DNA from 3 places in the Pseudoalteromonas sp. BZB3 genome. Region 3 is predicted to be linked to each of the others. Evidence: predicted binding sites of a transcription regulator. Region 3 holds the regulator's gene; each other region holds the start of a gene.
What was found. Region 3 encodes ArgR, which controls arginine synthesis, uptake and breakdown. Its sites were predicted from a motif close to ANTGAATANNTATTCANT; they were not measured.
Positions count from the first base shown of each region.

Region 1: the regulator ArgR is predicted to act here: its motif matches at 1,434-1,451, upstream of ABMY35_RS19565 (OadG family transporter subunit).
Region 2: the regulator ArgR is predicted to act here: its motif matches at 1,868-1,885, upstream of argC (N-acetyl-gamma-glutamyl-phosphate reductase).

Region 1 is NZ_JBECOS010000018.1:115,167-119,362, reverse strand. Features, by position in the region: gene ABMY35_RS19580 (aspartate kinase) at 1-270, shown strand, start outside; gene csrA (carbon storage regulator CsrA) at 362-553, shown strand; gene ABMY35_RS19570 (YcxB family protein) at 584-1,057, opposite strand; gene ABMY35_RS19565 (OadG family transporter subunit) at 1,498-1,734, shown strand; gene oadA (sodium-extruding oxaloacetate decarboxylase subunit alpha) at 1,749-3,530, shown strand; gene ABMY35_RS19555 (sodium ion-translocating decarboxylase subunit beta) at 3,539-4,196, shown strand, end outside.
Region 2 is NZ_JBECOS010000003.1:51,182-55,377, forward strand. Features, by position in the region: gene argB (acetylglutamate kinase) at 1-742, opposite strand, end outside; gene argC (N-acetyl-gamma-glutamyl-phosphate reductase) at 739-1,752, opposite strand; gene argE (acetylornithine deacetylase) at 1,940-3,091, shown strand; gene ABMY35_RS03645 (hypothetical protein) at 3,137-3,340, opposite strand; gene ABMY35_RS03650 (hypothetical protein) at 3,442-3,630, opposite strand; gene ABMY35_RS03655 (zinc-dependent metalloprotease) at 3,797-4,196, opposite strand, start outside.
Region 3 is NZ_JBECOS010000008.1:131,009-135,204, forward strand. Features, by position in the region: gene ABMY35_RS06285 (ABC transporter ATP-binding protein) at 1-327, shown strand, start outside; gene ABMY35_RS06290 (Dyp-type peroxidase) at 355-1,272, shown strand; gene argR (transcriptional regulator ArgR) at 1,269-1,736, opposite strand; gene mdh (malate dehydrogenase) at 2,033-2,974, shown strand; gene ABMY35_RS06305 (peptidoglycan DD-metalloendopeptidase family protein) at 3,200-4,196, opposite strand, start outside.

The DNA of each region.
Region 1 (4,196 bases), on a different contig from region 3:
ATTGAGCTTTTGACACACCAGCAAGAAAGTCTCGGTTTTGTTGAATTGGCGTGTGATAAGGAAGTGGCTAAAGTGTCTGTAATCGGCATTGGCCTGAAGTCTCATGTAGAAGTTATCGCACAGTTCTATACGGCAATGTCTCACGAGAATATTAGAGCTGACTTAGTGACAACATCCGAAATGAAAATTTCGGCTTTGCTGCCGCAAAAGTACTTAGAATTGGCTGTTAGAGCATTGCACAGCACATTTTTATTGGAAAGTATTGAGTAAATTGGTTTTTTTGCTTACTTTTATGACAACTTTTCATTAAAATGAAATTGACGCGGAATCTTCTAATTTTTGGAATAACAGGAGCAATAGAATGCTAATACTAACTCGTCGAGTGGGTGAAACCCTAATGATTGGTGATGAAGTAACTGTAACTGTACTAGGTGTTAAAGGTAACCAGGTACGTATTGGTGTTAATGCACCTAAAGATGTTTCAGTTCACCGTGAAGAGATTTACATGCGAATTCAGGCTGAAAAGTCTGGTCCTGCAACAGGTAACATCTGATCAGCTTTTAGCGAATAATTTAAGGAGCCACTATTCATTAGTGGCTTTTTTTTGCGCTAAGATAAATTCAACCGTCTCGTCATCCAATGCACTTAAAGATAAATATTGTGCACCTTTTAGTGAATAGATCAGTAGACCTCTGTCTGTTTTTATAACTTTGGTGATGTTTTGCCAATTAAATACAAACGATTTGTATGGGTTAGCTGCTTTAATTTTTTCTTCGTCAATCTCAACAATCACATTGGAGCCACTTGCTCTGCTGATCATCTGTCTGGTAACCCACCAAGGACGGCGATAGTAATATGAAATGCATTCAATGACTGCCAAAATGATTAAGAAATTTCCTAGGTAGCCATTCTCTAAACCATAAATAGACAATAAACCGAGCAGGGTTAGAAAACCGACTAACGCATATTTAGGTTTGTTAGTTTTCCCAAATTTTTCGGACTCATCAAAGCACTCCTGATAGTAAGGCTTATCAAGGGTAAATTCGTGTTTATACATAGCAACTCATTAATCTTTATTTGCTGCCAATTTTATCAAAAAAGAATGGTGTATGCGTATTTGAAATTTTTAATGTGACTTGCATTAAGTATGAAAATACATTTTTTATTCAATCATAACGGTGTTTTGTTTAGTGTCGTCTTGGTCTTACCATTTTTTGTTTCCGTTTTTAAAACTTGTCTTTGTAACCTATTTATCACTTTTATTTAAAGGTATTTAAATAAACCTGCGCTATTTTGAATATTTTTCATATTTATCTCAGTAATTCATTCGTTTTATCAGTGTTTTACAGTTAAGTTGTTGCTATTGTTCAACTTTTAATATTGGTATTACCAATTTACAATATTGTTTACAAGTTGAGCTCGTTTGTTATGATGTTGAATAAATATTTATAAAAAATGATTAATGACGCAAGGCGCGTTGTGAAAAAGGGGGAGAACATGGATATAGGTGCATTGTTGCTAGAGGCAGCCAGCTTAATGCTTACCGGCATGGTTGGGGTTTTTGCCTTCTTATCTATCTTAATTTTTGCTGTAAGCAAGTTATCACTTATCGCAGGTGGTGATGAGCCAGTAAAGCCACAACGTCAACCTACTAAACGCCCAGCATCAACAGGGGTATCTAACGCGCACATTGCTGCAATCAGTGCAGCTATCGCTCAGTACAGATCAAAATAATAAAGGGGTACACTATGTCAAAGTTAAAATTAACTGAATTGGTTTTAAGAGACGCACACCAGTCATTACTTGCTACGCGAATGCGACTAGAAGACATGCTACCAATCGCAGAGAAACTAGATAAAGCCGGTTATTGGTCTGTTGAATCTTGGGGTGGTGCAACCTTTGATTCTTGTATCCGTTATTTGGGCGAAGATCCTTGGTATCGCATTCGCGCTTTAAAAGAAGCCATGCCAAACACCAAGCAGCAGATGCTTTTACGTGGTCAAAACTTACTGGGTTATCGCCATTATGCCGATGACGTGGTGGAGAAATTTGTAGAACGTGCACATCATAATGGTGTTGATGTTTTCCGTATTTTCGATGCCATGAATGATGTCCGAAACCTCGAAACTGCGATTAAAGCCGCTATTAAAGTCGGAGCGCATGCGCAAGGTACCATTTCTTATACTGTGAGTCCGGTTCACACTTTAGACATGTGGCTAGATCAAGCGAAAAAACTAGAAGCCATGGGCTGTCATTCAATCTGTATTAAAGATATGGCTGGCTTATTAAAGCCTTATGATGCAGAAGAACTGATCACTGAACTTAAAAATACCGTGTCAGTGCCAATTGCCATGCAGTGTCACGCGACAACGGGTTTAAGCACAGCGACATACCAAAAAGCAATCGATGCGGGCATTGATATGCTTGATACCGCTATTTCGTCTATGAGTATGACTTATGGTCATAGCGCCACAGAGACCATGGTGGCTATCACTGAAGGCACAGCGCGTGATACAGGTTTAAACCTTGGTGAGCTTGAAGAAATTGCGAGCTACTTCCGTGAAGTTAGAAAAAAATACGCGGCGTTTGAAGGTAGCTTAAAAGGCGTTGATGGCCGTATCTTACTCGCTCAAGTACCAGGCGGTATGTTAACTAATATGGAAAACCAGCTTAAAGAACAAGGCGCGGGCGATAAGCTAGATGATGTTCTAAAAGAGATCCCGGCTGTTCGTAAAGACCTTGGTTTTATTCCGCTTGTGACACCAACATCGCAAATCGTCGGTACTCAGGCGGTACTAAATGTTCTAACTGGTGAGCGTTACAAGACCATCACTAAAGAGACGGCGGGTGTGTTAAAGGGTGAGTATGGTTCAACCCCAGCTGAAGTTGACTCAGAGTTACAACAACGCGTATTAGATGGCGCAGAAGCGATCACGTGTCGCCCTGCTGATTTAATCGATGCTGAGCTTGATAGCCTTGAGGCTGAGCTAGTTGCGAAAGCCAAAGAAGACAACATAGAGTTGGCTGAAGAGCAAGTCGATGACGTGTTAACTTATGCGTTATTCCCGCAAATTGGTCTTAAGTTCCTTAAGAATCGAAATAATCCAGATGCATTTGAGCCGAAACCAACTCTAGTTACCACTGAAAAGCCTGCGCCTGCTGCAAAACCGGCTTCTCCACAAAAACAATCAACAGAGCGTTACAGCGTGCAAGTTGATGGCAAAGTTTATGATGTTGTCGTTGCACCAGGTGGTGAACTAAAAGAAGTACAAGTCAAAGATAGTGAGCTTATTCCACAGTCAGCATCGGTCAGTACGAGCGAAACGCTCAATGCACCGCTTGCCGGTAACATCTTTAAGTTATTGGTACGTGCAGGTGATGCAGTCGCTGAAGGCGATGTAGTCATGATCATGGAAGCCATGAAGATGGAAACAGAAGTGCGTGCGACGCACAGCGGTACGGTTGCAAATGTCTTAGTCTCTGAAGGTGACTCTGTCGCAACGGGCGATGCCATGATTGAGCTTGCATAGGAGGTCACATGGACGGGTTGTTAAATTTATGGCAAGCAACGGGCCTTGCCAACTTTACCGTGCCAGCTCTAGTCATGATGGCGGTGGGCTGTGGTTTACTCTACCTTGCTATAGCAAAAGGGTTTGAACCTTTACTCCTTGTACCAATTGGTTTTGGTGCAATCTTAACGAATATTCCAGTTGCAGGCTTGGCAGAGCCAGGTGGCTTGTTGTACTACGTTTACTATATCGGTATTGATAGTGGTGTTTTTCCGCTGTTGATATTTATGGGCGTGGGCGCGATGACTGATTTTAGTGCACTGATTGCAAACCCACGTATGTTACTGTTGGGTGCTGCTGCGCAGTTTGGTATTTTCGCGACATTATTTGGCGCTATTGCACTGAACTTTGTACCAGGCTTTGAGTTTACCCTACAGGATGCTTCTGCAATTGCTATCATTGGTGGTGCAGATGGTCCAACGGCTATTTTCTTAGCCTCAAAGCTTGCACCAGAACTTTTGGGCGCGATTGCGGTAGCTGCATATTCTTATATGGCATTAGTACCAATTATCCAGCCGCCGATCATGCGTGCGCTAACGTCTGAAGAAGATAGAAAGATTGAAATGCCACAACTTCGCCATGTGACTAAGCGTGAGAAAATTATCTTCCCACTGGCAGTACTTGGTC
Region 2 (4,196 bases), on a different contig from region 3:
CTAAGGCAATAAGATTTTCTGGCTTCTGCCAGCTCGATATGTACACCCCGCGTCGTAAGTGTTGTGCAGCGTGCAGGCTGGTCTTCACTTTGACCTCCATGCCGCCAACAATGACTCCTTCTTCAATAAGAGTTGCAATGTGTTGTTCAGATAGTTGATGTAAAGGCTGCTTATTCGCATCAAGCACCGCCTCTACATCTGTCATATAAATCAGTTCAGCATCTAGTTGCTCGGCAATCGCCGCCGCCGCTTCATCTGCATTAACGTTATAAAGTTGACCATCAACTCCGATACCTATTGAGCTCACCATAGGTGTTCTGCCCAGCTCTAACAGAGTAGGTAGAATACTTGCTTCACCCTGTTGGCACTCGCCCACTTGACCTAATGCTTTGAGTTTTTGCGAAGCAATTAAACCCGCTTCATATAAACAAGTACCCACAGGTTTTAAACCAGCTTTAATGGCTTGACCACTCAGTTGTTTGTTCGCAGTACCAGCCAATGCACCAACTATATAAGGCATCTGTTCCTTTGGGCTGATACGAAGACCTTGGTGCTTAGCCGTTGCAAAGCCCGCCTCTGACAACCACTTATCAACTAGCGCGCCACCGCCATGTACCACAACAAACTGCTTGTCGATTTGTACTTTTGTCAGCTCAGCAATTGCAGAAAATAGTCCCATCGCTGCATCTTCCGTGTTTAACACCGCTCCACCGACTTTAATGACCCATGTTTGCATCTTCATGACACTCCTTTTAAGCCAAGTTCAGCAGGTAACAATGCTGCGATATTCATACACTGAAGCGCTTGACCAGCAGCCCCCTTTAACAGGTTATCGATGGCAACCACCACGATCAGTTGTTCACCTTGTACTTGCCAACCAATATCAACATACGGCTGTTTAGCCACACCTTTAATTGAAGGCATTTGCTTATTGCCTTTTAAACGAATTAACGGCTCGTCGGCCAATACCTGAAATGCTTCATTAACCTGGTGCTCACTTACACCCGGCTTCAGCTTCACATAAATAGTTTCAAGAATGCCGCGAGCAAAATTACCTAAGTGTGGGGTGAATAACACTGAATGACCCAGATACTGTGAAATTTCTGGCGTATGCCTGTGATTGAATAAACCATAAGGCGCAAGAGACACTTCGCAAAACTGGGTACCTATATTGGCTTTACGACCCGCACCCGTGACACCTGATACCGCGTTTACAATAATGGTATCGTCCGCAAGTAAATCGGCTTGTTTAAGTGGTTTTAAACCATTTAACGCAGCCGTTGGATAACAGCCTGCAACAGCAACCAGTTGTGCCTGTGAAATACCCTTTGCATTCCACTCTGCTAAACCATATTCAGCTTGTGCAAGCCAGGTTAGTGATTGGTGCGTGAAGCCATAAAAGCTGTCGTAATCTTGGGGGTTTTTAAGTCTAAAGCCGCCTGATAAATCAAATACTTTTTTGCCCATAGCTAAAAACTTAGGCGCGAGCTCTACACTGACTTTGTGATCTGTACACAGGCAAACGAAGTCAGCATTTGCTTCGATATCAATAAAGGCTTGTTCATTAAGAGGTAAAAGAAGCGTGTCGAGCAAAGAGGCATGTTCTGGATACAAGTCACTCAGGAGCTTTCCTTTGTCTAAACTTTGCTCTGACACAAAACATCCAGCAAGGGAGAAGTTGGGATGTTTGGCAATTAAACTGGCTAATTCGGCGCCGCTATAGCCGCTAGCGCCAATAATGGTTACATTCAACATAGTAAAAAAATCTCTAAAAATTTGGTTCCGTTTCGGGCCTCATGGGCATTATTTAAAAAGTGTTGAATGTATGTCGTCGCATCTTAGCCTCGATTTATATTTATGCTTAAAAAGTGAATTGATATTCATACTAAACACATATAAATTATTATGCAAACATTTTGAATAAATATTTTGGACTGATATGACCACTCCCGCTTTTATTAATATGTACCAGCAACTTATCGCCGAGCCTTCTATTAGTGCACTCGATCCACAGCTCAATATGAGCAATTACTCCACCATAGAATTATTAGCAGCTTGGTGTGAAAATTTAGGCTTTCAGGTTGAGATTACAGAACTTGAAAGCGCGCCGGGTAAATTCAACTTACTGGCCAAACGTGGCGAAGGTGAAGGCGGTTTGATGTTAGCTGGGCATACAGACACTGTGCCTTTTGATGACAGCCGCTGGAGTTATGATCCATTTAAACTTAGTGAAGTCGACAACAAATTATTTGGTCTAGGTTCAATTGATATGAAAGGCTTTTTTGCATTTGTGATTGAAGCCATTAAGCGACTTGACGCACAAGATGCGAAACAAGCTAAACCCATTATGATCCTCGCCACCGCAGATGAAGAAACCACAATGGCAGGCGCACAAGAAGTGGCGAAACATCAAAGCTTAAAACCTGAATTTTGTGTCATCGGTGAACCGACTGATATGGTGCCTGTATTCACCCATAAAGGGCACATGAGTACCGCCATTCGTGTGACGGGTAAGTCGGGTCATAGTTCTGATCCTGCACGTGGTTTAAATGCCATTGAAGTGATGCATAAGATTATTGCAAAGCTGTTGCAACTAAAAGACACTTTAAAGAATAAATATTCAATTGAGCATTTTACAATACCCTACCCCACTCTAAATCTAGGGCATATTCATGGGGGAGATAATGCCAATCGTATCTGTGGCTGCTGTGAATTGCACTTAGACATTCGTCCACTGCCTGGGCTGAGTATTCAAGAGCTGCAATTATTATTGCTAGAAGCGGTTAAACCTATTAATGATGAATACCCAAATAGCGTCGCGGTTATCGACTTGCATGATCCTATTCCGGCCTTTATAGGCACAACTGACAGCGCCTTGGTAAAACTGGCCGAAGTGGTTTCTGGAGAGCAAGCCATTGCTGTGAACTACTGTACTGAAGCACCATTTTTACAGCAACTTGGCTGTGAAACGATTGTTATGGGCCCTGGCTCTATCGAACAAGCCCACCAGCCAGATGAGTTTTTAGCAATGGAGAAAATCAAACCATCACAAGAGAAGATCACAAAGCTAATTCATAAATTGTGTTTCTAAAACTAAAAAAGCCACCGAAGGTGGCTTTTATCATAGTATGCTCAATTACATGATGTCACATGGAATTGTTCTACAAATCTCGATACTAAATGTGTAAGTTGTTGGTCTATCACACACGATTGAGCCTGTGTCAGTGATGCATCGTAGGGTATTAACACCGCCCGCGACCGCTGGAGTTGCATTTACTGGAAGTGCTTTGTTGTCTTTTGAAAGGTTTTTTACGCTTTTTTTGTTTAGTTTAAGTTTCATTTTATTTTCCTTAAATGAGTAGGCTTGGTACCTCTGCATGAGTTATTTACATAACATCAGGACCAATGATGAATAGAGTAATTTTCTAAAACTTACGTTTATTAAGATAAACAATCGTTTCTGTAGCTCGGCGGTAAAGTAGTAATTGTGATGCAAGGGTTTGTATGGCAAACCTCAGTTTTTACAAACACAGGCACACCACCTGCGATTTGCGGCGTTGCTTCTAAAACAGCTTGTGAGTTATCTAAGCTTAAGTTTTTTACTTTCTTTTTGTTTAACTTCAATTTCATAGTGACTTTCCTTATTAAGTGTGACTCAAGGTCAAAAAAGAAACTATCAAAAAGGGGACAAGCTAGCAAGATATTAATTGAATATTTCTCAAGTAAACAGAATGACTACTTAACTGTAAAAGAATGTAAAAAAAAGAGCGCTTATTTGCGCTCTTTAAAATGAAGGTTAAATTGGCGAACCCGGCGGCATTTTTAATGCTGCAAAGCCTTCAGGCCATTTACCTGATTCTAAAAACGCTTTCACTTGACGTGCAAGATCATGTCTAAATGCCGTGTCTTCACTCACGCTGCTAAATAGCGATCTTTGATCAAATTGTTTCGCTACTCGCATTAGTTGAAAGCGTAACTGCGCTTGTACTTCTGGCTCAACTTTATTTGAACTGGCTAACTTGGCCAGTCGTGCCGCTGTTAAAAATTGCACGCGTTGGGTTAGTTTTTGTGCCATACCTGCTGCACTATCCGCTTCAAATACCTTGCTGTATAGCGTATTCATTAGGTCGCTCAAACCAAAGTTTTTGTTGTCTCTGGCAGCATGCTGCGATAAACGATTTAAGCGCTCAGCGTTT
Region 3 (4,196 bases):
TTGGGGCAGGGCATTTATATTCCAGCGCAGGCTGAAGATAAATGCAAGTTTACCACTTCATTTGGTAGCTTTACTTCGACAAAAGCGTGTGAAAATGCGCAGGGTACAGGGCAAATTTATATTCGACCTGCTCATATACAGCTAGAAAATGGCGACACGAATGACGTCGAAATTCTGCAATCGCGTTTTATCGGGACTGAGTTTATTTATCAAATAAAAGTGGCAGAGCAAGTCATCGAAGTGCCTGTCGAAAGTGAACATGCCCTGAATATTAATGAGCCAGTGACTTTTAAAATTAAGCCACATGCGGTAAATTTCTTTTCATAGTCATTACTTATTATAACTTGGGGTGCCATGGCTCAGCCGCAGTCAGGAGTGTGTGCAGAGGCAAATCTGCATGGACTACATTTGTTTTTTAATGTACTTGATGGTCAAGATGAAGCCGTTAGAGCAGCATTAGGGCAATGTGAACGCTTACAGTCAGAGTTGAGCGACCGCTTCTCTGAGTCTATGGTATCTAGCTTTGTGGCCATTGGGGCACAATACTGGCCGCATATATATCCTGAATGTATTCCTAAAGAGTTAAAAAGCTTTCCGCATATTCGCTCTCACGAGCACCTAATGCACACTCAACCATTTGATTTGTTGTATGTGATCCGATCTGACAGAGAAGATGTGAATCATCTATTTGCTCAAAGTGTCAGGCATATGTTGGCTGGCAAAGTAGAATTGGTTGCACATATCCGCACTTTTCGTTTTTTAGATGGCAGAGACTTTAACGGCTTTATTTATGGTGCTAATACGCCTCATGGACGTTTTAAGCGCCAAGTGGCTTTAGTTCATGACCCTGAAAGCTTTGAAGACCAAGGTAGCTACATTCATGTGCAGCGAGTGAAGTTTGATCTAAACCGTTGGCAACAACTCAGTCTGAATGACCAAGAAGCTATTATGGGGCGCTCTCGTTTAGAAAATAAAAAGCTAGAGATTCCTTTGTCTAATAATCACGCAGCTCTATCTGAGCTTAACAATGCAGACAACTTACCACTGCTGCTTGAGCAAAGCATGCCGTTTGGAGATGTGTTTGAGCAAGGATCTTTATGGGTGAGTTGTGCCGCTAAGGGCAGTGCTTTTGAGAAGTTGTTAGCGACTCGAGTAGGAAACGAGCAGCACTACGATGCGTGGCTAGATTATTGTCAGGCCGATATGGGGGCTGCGTTTTTTGCGCCATCCGTGCAGTTTTTGCAAAACATGGCGCAAATAGCCGAAAGTTAAACGTTGTCGAATAAGGTTTTTACTTTCTCAAGCGTTACATCTATCTCTGAGATTTTAGCTGGTGCAATAAAAATAGTATCGTCACCAGCAATGGTACCTAATACGCCATCTGCAGTACCTAATGAGTCTAATAAGCGGGCAATCAGTTGAGCTGCACCAGGGCTGGTACGGATGATGATCATCATTTCATTGTGCATGATATCAATCACTAATTGTCTTAATGGGCTTTTTGCCGTTGGTACGCCCATTTCTGCCGGTAAGCAGTAAACCATTTCCTGTTTTGCGTTACGAGTTCTTACCGCACCAAACTTACTTAGCATACGTGACACTTTGCTTTGACTTACATTATCAAAGCCTTGATCTTTCAGGGCATCGACAATTTCACCCTGCGAGCCAAAGTTTTCTTCTTTTAATAGTGCTTTGAACGCCTTAATCAGTGCTTCTTGCTTCTCGTTTGCTTGCATAATTGAACTCGTTTATTAAATATTACTTAGATTTTACACAATTCTGAATCCAGACCCAACTTTGCAATTAAAAAACAAAGTGAATTGATTGCAAGATTTACTGAGATGTTGGATATTTCCAGAAATAGAAAAATGAATATTTTGAAGTGTAAAGCGAGCTTGCACGCTGAAAGCAATATTTTACAACTATAGTCGAAAAAAACCTTAAAATAGCGCCGATAAATTTGTTTTTACCTGCACTTTTCATTATCTTTACAGCACACACAATTCCACCTTCAAATTATGGAGAATTCCACATGAAAGTTGCTGTATTAGGTGCCGCTGGCGGTATCGGTCAAGCTCTATCTTTACTTCTTAAAAATGGCCTTCCTGCAGGTTCTGAGCTATCTCTATACGACGTAGCGCCAGTTGTTCCTGGTGTTGCTGTAGACCTATCTCACATCCCAACTGCAGTTAAAGTTGCAGGTTTTGGTGCAGATGATCTTGACGCAGCGCTAGCGGGTGCTGACATTGTTCTTATCCCAGCTGGTATGCCTCGTAAGCCTGGTATGGACCGTGCTGACCTTTTCAATGTTAACGCTGGTATCATCAAGACACTTGCAGAAGGTATCGTACGTAACTGTCCTAAAGCACTAGTTGGTGTTATCACTAACCCAGTAAACGGCACTGTACCAATTGTTGCTGAAGTATTCAAAAAAGCGGGTACTTATGAAGCTTCACGTGTATTCGGTGTAACTACGCTAGACGTTATCCGTTCAGAAGCATTCGTTGCTGAACTGAAAGGTGTTGACGTATCTGAAGTTAAAGTACCAGTTATTGGTGGTCACTCAGGTACTACTATTCTTCCTCTACTTTCTCAAGTTGAAGGTGTTGAGTTCACTGAAGAAGAAGTTGCAGCACTTACTCCACGTATCCAAAACGCGGGTACTGAAGTTGTTAACGCGAAAGCGGGCGGCGGTTCAGCAACACTTTCAATGGGTGCAGCAGCAGCACGTTTCTGCTTCTCACTAGTTAAAGGTCTTCAAGGCGAGCAAAATGTTGTTGACTATGCATACGTTGCAGTTGAGAACGGTGACGCAGCATACTTCGCACACCCAGTACGTTTAGGTACTAACGGTGTTGAAGAAATTCTTTCTTACGGCGAGCTAAGCGCGTTCGAAGAGAAAGCAAAGAACGACATGCTAGAAACATTAAACAAAGATATCCAAGAAGGTATCGACTTCATGGCTGCGCAATAATCGCAACCTGAAAGTTTTAAGACCCGCTTCGGCGGGTTTTTTTATGCCTGAACCTTTTTGCTTGGCACCTTTTGTGTTTAACCTTGGTAGCTAAGAGCTAAGAGCTAAGAGCTAAGAGCTAAGAGCTAAGAGCTAAGAGCTAAGAGCTAAGAGCCAATAAATTAAAAATTAGGGTATAAAAAAGCAGCTACAGCGCTGCTTTTTAATTTGATAAGTTACTTAAGGTTAGTTATTCAGAGCTAACCTAAGTTCTCTTGAGCGCTCTAGTTGGGCAAGTAAGTCTTTAGCGACCGGTTTGAACTTCGCCAGTTCGGTTTTAGGTAATGGTTCCGACTTAGGTAGTTTTACTGTTTTCGGGTTGCGGTGAACCCCATTCACTAAAAACTCATAGTGTAAATGCGCACCAGTTACTCGGCCTGTTGCACCAACAGTACCAATTTTTTGGCCCTGTTTTACCTTCTGGCCTGTTTTAACCATACGTTTATTCAGATGCAGGTACTTAGTGACATACTGACTGCCATGCTGGATAAACACATAGTTACCATTGAGCTTATTGTATCCGGACTTAGTGACTTTACCATTACCAGCAGAAACTACTGGAGTACCAACGCGAGCAGCGTAATCAATGCCTCTGTGTGGTCTTACTAAACCAGTAACCGGGTGTTTACGACGTGGGTTAAAGTTTGAGCTGATATATTTAAAGTTAACTGGGGCGCGCAAGAAGGCTTTACGCATACTGCGCCCTTCTGGTGTGTAGAAATTACCGTCGGTGTGACGAATTGCACTAAAACGTTCACCTTGATTAATAAACTCAGCAGCGATGATTTTACCATTTCCGATCAGCTCACCATCGACGTAATGGGTCTCGTAAACCAAAGAAAAGGTATCGTCTTTTCGAATGTCATTGGCAAAATCGATATCCCAACCAAAGATGTCTGCAAAGTTCATAATTTGACGTTCGGATAAGCCAGCCGAAATACCAGCTGTCCAGAAGCTTGATTTAATTTTACCGCCAGCGCTTTGATTGACTGTTTCGATTTCTTTGCTGTGAATCGCTGTTTGATATTTTTGCTCTTCATCTAACGATACCAACAAAGTATCTGTTTTCGAAAGCACATATTTAAGGTGGGTTAACTCACCTTCGGTATTCTTTGCAAAACTCAACACCTCACCAGGGTGGATTTTAGTCAGTTTGCGTGTTTCAGCATTGGTGTTAACTAGT